One region of the Streptococcus sp. CF8_Ac1-9 genome, then DNA from elsewhere that is predicted to be linked to it. Evidence: predicted binding sites of a transcription regulator. Region 1 holds the regulator's gene; the other holds the start of a gene.
What was found. The regulator NrdR, encoded in region 1, represses ribonucleotide reductase genes. The targets are predictions, from matches to a motif close to ACACNATATATNGTGT.
Positions count from the first base shown of each region.

Region 1 (3,425 bases):
AAAAAGCTGAAGCAACCTTTAAAGGGGTAACTGATGAAGTGCATTCCGTTGCAGATGGTGAAGTGATCAACATCGAAGATGTGAAAGATCCTGTATTCTCACAAAAAATGATGGGTGACGGATTTGCGGTTGAGCCTGAAAATGGCCACATCGTTTCACCAGTTGCTGGTAAAGTTACTAGCGTCTTCCCAACCAAACATGCCCTTGGTTTGGTAACAGATAATGGTTTGGAAGTCTTGGTTCACATCGGTCTAGATACTGTTAGTCTTGAAGGAAAACCATTTGAGGTTAAAGTTTCTGAAGGTCAAACAGTGGCTGCTGGAGACCTCTTGGTAGAAGCAGACCTTGATGCGATCCGTGAAGCTGGTCGTGAAACTTCAACAATTGTTGTCTTCACAAATGCAGATGCGATTAAATCCGTTAAGGTCGAACATACTGGTAAATTGGCAGCAAATGCGCCAGTTGCAACAGTAGAATTATAAAAGACATCGGCAAAGAAAATGAGGTTGGGGCAGTGCACCCGGCCTCTTGCCGTTTCTTGATTTGGAGAGAAGGAGAAATCAGGGGATGAAATTTTTAACATTAAATTCCCATAGTTGGATGGAAGAGAATGCTCAGCAAAAATTTGAAACCCTCAAGGAACAAATTTTGGAAGCGCAATATGATGTGATCTGTTTCCAAGAGGTCAATCAAGAAATGGGCTCAGAAGCAGTCGAAACAGATGAGTATTATCAAGCCTTGCCATCATCTGTAGCCATTCACAAAGATCACTTTGTTCGCGTATTGGTAGAAGAGTTAGCTGCTCAAGGACTCCACTATTATTGGACTTGGGCTTATAACCATATTGGCTATGATCACCTCAATGAGGGTGTGGCCGTTCTTTCGCGTCAACCCTTGAAGGCGGATGAGATTTTGGTATCCAATATGGATGATCCAACGGACTACCATACTCGTCGAGTAGCCGTTGCCCATACAAGTGTAGATGGCAAAGAGATTGCTGTTGCCAGCGTCCATCTTTCTTGGTGGGACAAAGGTTTCCAATTTGAGTGGCCACGCATTGAGAACTACTTCAGCCAAGTAGGCAAACCCTTTATTCTAGCTGGTGATTTCAATAATCCTGCCGGTCAAGAAGGGTATGAGACGATTCTATCCAGTTCCCTTAAGCTTCAAGACAGCTTTATCGAAGCTAAAGAAACAAAGGGGACTTATACTGTAGGTCCTGGAATCGATGGCTGGACGGATAATCAAGTTCCATTGCGAATCGATTACGTCTTTGCAAGTCCAGAATGGGACATCCAGCGTCTACATGTCATTTTTGATGATCAAAACAAACCCCATGTCAGTGATCACTATGGCTTAGAAGCCGAATTATCACTTTAATATAAATGGAGAGTCGAAAGGAAAACGATTTTATTCAATCGTCCTTCGACTCTTTTTTATGGATCAATGAGGAGCAAGCATAGGGGATTCTCCTGTTCTTCTGCTTTCTTTACGATTCAATTTATGGTAAAATGAAGTGTTAAAACAGTTTAAGGAGGTAGCAAATGCGTTGTCCAAAATGTGGTGGAAGTAAGTCTAGTGTGGTGGATAGTCGACAAGCTGAAGATGGGAATACCATCCGTCGTCGCAGGGAATGCGAAGAGTGCCATTATCGCTTTACTACCTACGAACGAGTGGAAGAGCGGACTCTAGTGGTCGTCAAAAAGGATGGGACACGCGAGCAATTTTCTCGTGATAAAATCTTTAATGGTATTATCCGCTCAGCTCAAAAACGGCCTGTTTCTAGTGACGAAATCGAAGAAATTGTAAACCGGATCGAGCAAAAGGTTCGCAGCCAAAGTGATAATGAAATCAACAGTGAATATATTGGTTCGTTGGTCATGGATGAGTTAGCAGATCTAGATGAGATCACCTATGTCCGTTTTGCTAGTGTTTACCGGAGTTTCAAGGATGTCGGTGAGTTAGAGACCCTCTTGAAACAAATTACGAAGGGAACCAAGAAGAAAAAGGAAAAATAGATGAAGCCCAATACGCCTTTCGCATTTTTAAAAAATAATCTTCTTCCACCGGCAGGGGCTGCATTGGAGCAGTATTACCTGCCTATTTTGGAGACGGAAACAGTAGCAGTTTATCGTTATCTGCTCGCCTCTTATGATCAGGGTGAAAAACAATATTTACTTGCTCAAATCCTCAATCACTTAAATATAGGATTTCCACAGTTGCTACTCGCCTTTGATCGCTTAATTGCTATGGGGTTGATCGATCTCTATGAGGAAGAAGTTGGGATCACCATCCAGTTACATGCTCCTCTTGCCTCAGAACAATTTTTTTCGAATGCTGTTTTCAAACGCTTGCTTGAAAAAAAGATTGGGGAAAAGGCCGTGGAGGATCTGCTCCCAGCACGCTCTTTAGGGACTAGACGGCAAGTTTCCTTCTCGCAAGTCTTTGGACTAGATGCTGGGGAGGTGACTGTTCTTCCAAGTAAGAAACAGCAGTTTGATATGGAGATGTTTAAGCGAATGATGGGGCGTGATGGACTTCGTTTTGTGGATGAAGGAGAAGCAACCCTAGCCCTCTTTGCCATCGCAGAAGAGCAACAATGGACCTGGTATGAAACTTATCTTTTAGCGAAAGAAACAGCTGTAGACCGGATTGTCTCTCCAAAGAGAATGAAGCAAAAGTTGGCTCAGGCGAGCCAAGAGCAACCACGCATGTCCTATAGCCGTCAGGAAGAAACCATTCTGAGGGAAGCTAAGGCAAAATCCAGCCTACAATTTCTAGCAGAGATTAAGAAGGCGCGCAATGCGACCATTACGCAGAGCGAACGCAAGACATTATCCAAGTTAGCTGATCTAGGCTTACTAGACGAGGTGATCAATATTATCTTGTTGTTGACCTTTAACAAGACCCAGTCTGCTAATCTCAATGAAAAGTATGCTTTGAAGGTGGGAAATGATTTTTCTTATCAAGGGGTCAACAGTGCAGAACTAGCGATTTTAAAAGTTCGAGAACGCCAGGAACAAGCTAAAGCTCAAGGAAACAAGGGGACGAGTCCTACATCAGCCAAGGGCAAGAACAGCAATGTTCCCAAGTGGAGCCAACCAAACTATCAAAATCAAACCAGTCAAGCAGAAAAGGTGGATCTTGCTAAAGAGAAACAACGCCTATTAGAAAAACTGAATCAAGGAGGTGAGTAGATGGAAAGTGTAGGTCAAACCATGTCTCACATGAACCGTGCGCGTCAATTTAACTATGAGGATTTGGTCGCACAGATCTTGGCAGACCAAGAAGTGGCTGCCTTTATCAAGGACCAGTCTTTGTCTGAACAAGAAATTCGACGGAGTATTTCAAAATTTAATCAATACATTAGTGAACGCAACCGTTTCTTATTGGGAGATCCGGATTATATTGCCAAAGGTTATAAG
Region 1 covers NZ_JANCOY010000002.1:351,007-354,431, forward strand. The annotation lists gene NML76_RS05075 (PTS transporter subunit IIBC) at 1-482, shown strand, start outside; gene NML76_RS05080 (endonuclease/exonuclease/phosphatase family protein) at 568-1,380, shown strand; gene nrdR (transcriptional regulator NrdR) at 1,545-2,018, shown strand; gene NML76_RS05090 (DnaD domain protein) at 2,019-3,197, shown strand; gene dnaI (primosomal protein DnaI) at 3,198-3,425, shown strand, end outside.

Region 2 (3,425 bases), on a different contig from region 1:
CTTCTGCACCGTTATCGTTCACACCTTCAACATCTTTAGGTGTACCGATGTTAGCAGCCAACTCGAAGTGTTTTCCATCAGCAGTCACTGTTTTCGCATCTTTAAGGAGAGCCCATTCAGCTTTTTGTTTAGCATAAGCTTCACCAGCTGCTTTGAACTCTGCGATTTGTTCTTCAGTAGGGTTGATCACAACTTCACCAGTGATCCCTGAAACAGCCAAAACATCGCCATCTTTGACAAGTTCTGTAATGTTATTTGTACCAAGAACAGCTGCGATTTCAAGTGTACGAGCCATGATAGCTGAGTGACTGGTACGTCCACCGATATTCGTGACAAAAGCTTTTACATACTTTTTGTTCAACTGTGCTGTATCAGATGGAGTCAAGTCATGCGCAACCACGATTGCTTCTTCATTGATAGAAGCAGGGTTTGGCAATTTCTTCCCAAGCAAGTTGGCAAGGACACGTTTGGTAACGTCACGAATATCTGCTGCACGTTCTTGCATGTAAGGATTGTCTTCCATTCCTTCAAAGATCGCAATGAACATGTCAGTGACTTCTTTCAAGCCAGCTTCTGCATTGATTTTTTTCGTACGAATCGTTTCTTTGATCTGACCAATCATTTCAGGGTCAGCAAGAACCATCATATGCGCATCAAAAACTTGCGCTGCTTCTTCACCAAGGCTTGCTACTGCATTCTCCCGAATAAGAGAAAGCTCGTTTTGTGAAGCTTCAAGAGCTGCATCCAAACGAGCTTCTTCTGCACTTGTATCTTCGACTGAAACAGTCTCAAATGATAAGTCTGGTTGAATGAGCAAATATGCCTTAGCAACGGCAACACCGTCAGATGCTGCAATTCCTTTTAGCATTTTTGTCATATTTTTAAGCCAATCCTTCTTTAGTCATTGTTTCTGAAATAGCTGCGATCGCATCATCAGCGTCAGCACCTTCTGCAGAGATTACAACGTCTGCTCCTTGACCAACACCAAGGCTCATAACACCCATGATTGATTTCAAGTTAACTGATTTACCTTTGTATTCAAGAGTAATATCTGAAGCAAATTTGCTAGCAGTTTGAACCAACAAAGTTGCTGGACGTGCGTGGATACCTGTTTCTGCCACGATGTGGAAATCTTTAGAAGCCATAGTTTGACTCTCCTTTTTAAAAATAGTTTTTGAGTTACCTTTTGATAACCCTTACAATTTGGTATTATATCATCTTTTGAAATTTTTTTCAAGATTTTTATCACTGACTTACAGAAAAAGACTGCGAAAAATCCCAATTTAGATACATTTTAAGAAGCAACTGAAGAACAGAGAAAATATCTTTTCAATTTTCTACTATATTATAAGTAACATTTTCCTCCGCTTTCAATGAAAAGAAGCTGTTTAACCACAGGATATTGATTCACCAAAAAATTATAACTAATTAAAGATGCTTTAAAGCCTATTCCTATCCCATTTCTTCGATTTTCACACTTTTCACTCACCACAATATATTGTGCTTTGAAAACTCCATTTCATCTCTTTGCACAATATTTAGTTTTATTTTGTTGACAAGTTGCTGGATTTTGTTTATACTGTTTACAGATTTATATTTCGATAGGAGAACGGAAAAGAAATGGTAACCATTTATTCAAAAAATAATTGTGTTCAATGCAAAATGACCAAGCGATTCCTCGATAGCAATCATGTGGAATACCGCGAAATTAACTTAGACGAACAGCCAGAATTTGTAGAGCATGTTAAGAACCTTGGCTTCAATGCTGCTCCAGTTATTCAAACACCGGATGAAGTATTTTCTGGTTTTCAACCAGCTAAGTTGAAGAAACTTTCATAATAAACACAGTATTTTGCTTAAATAGGGTCTAGCGTTAGCAACCTAACACTAGACTTTTTACTTGGGAAGAGAGGACTTCTCCTCTTCATTTTTTTGAACTAGAAAAGGATTATTATGGGATTAAAATCTCTTGAAGATGTGACGTATTTTCGTCTTAACAATGAAATCAACCGTCCAGTAAACGGCCAAATCATGCTTCATAAGGATAAAGAAGCTTTGGATGCATTCTTTAAAGAAAATGTTGTACCAAATACTAAAGCCTTTGACTCGATTACAGACAAGATTCAGTACCTTCTCGAGCACAATTACATTGAGAGAGCTTTTATCGAGAAATACCGTCCTGAATTTTTAGAGGAATTGGCCCAATTTATCAAAGACCAAAACTTCCAATTCAAGTCCTTCATGGCGGCCTACAAATTCTATAACCAATACGCTTTGAAAACAAATGATGGAGAATACTATCTTGAAAGCATGGAAGACCGTGTCTTCTTCAATGCTCTCTATTTTGCAGATGGAAATGAAGCTATCGCGCGAGACATCGCAAACGAAATTATCCACCAACGCTACCAACCAGCTACTCCTTCTTTCTTAAACGCTGGACGTGCCCGCCGTGGAGAATTGGTTTCATGTTTCTTGATCCAAGTAACCGATGATATGAATGCGATCGGACGTTCCATCAACTCTGCCCTTCAACTTTCACGTATCGGTGGTGGGGTTGGGATTTCCCTCAGCAACCTTCGTGAAGCTGGAGCACCAATCAAAGGGTATGAAGGAGCCGCTTCTGGAGTGGTTCCAGTTATGAAACTCTTCGAAGATAGCTTCTCTTACTCTAACCAATTGGGACAACGCCAAGGGGCTGGGGTGGTTTACCTCAACGTCTTCCACCCAGACATCATCGCCTTCCTTTCAACTAAGAAAGAAAATGCTGATGAAAAAGTTCGGGTGAAGACTCTCTCACTTGGGGTCGTCGTGCCAGACAAGTTCTACGAGTTGGCTCGTAAAAATGAAGAAATGTACCTCTTCAGCCCATACTCTGTGGAACGTGAATACGGAGTACCATTCAACTACATCGACATCACTGAAAAATACGATGAGTTGGTTGCTAATCCAAACATCCGCAAGACAAAAATTAAGGCACGTGATTTGGAAACTGAAATTTCTAAATTGCAACAAGAATCTGGCTATCCATATGTAGTCAACATCGATACTGCTAACCGGGCCAACCCAGTTGATGGAAAAATCATCATGAGTAACTTGTGTTCAGAGATCCTCCAAGTTCAAGAACCAAGCTTGATCAACGATGCCCAAGAATTTGTCCAAATGGGAACAGACGTCTCATGTAACCTTGGTTCAACCAACGTAGTTAACATGATGACTTCACCTGATTTTGGACGTTCGATTCGTGCCATGGTTCGTGCTTTAACCTTCGTTACCGATAGTTCTCATATCGTGGCCGTTCCAACCATTGACCACGGAAATAAACTGGCGCATTCGTTCGGACTTGGAGCTATGGGACTTCACAGCTACCTTGCGCAACAATTGATTGAATACGGATCACCTGAGTCTGTTGAGTTCACAAGTATCTA
Region 2 covers NZ_JANCOY010000001.1:580,932-584,356, forward strand. The annotation lists gene ptsP (phosphoenolpyruvate--protein phosphotransferase) at 1-877, opposite strand, end outside; gene NML76_RS02895 (phosphocarrier protein HPr) at 882-1,145, opposite strand; gene nrdH (glutaredoxin-like protein NrdH) at 1,621-1,839, shown strand; gene nrdE (class 1b ribonucleoside-diphosphate reductase subunit alpha) at 1,954-3,425, shown strand, end outside.
Region 2: a site for NrdR is predicted at 1,489-1,504, ahead of nrdH (glutaredoxin-like protein NrdH). Genes of this name have one in related genera too.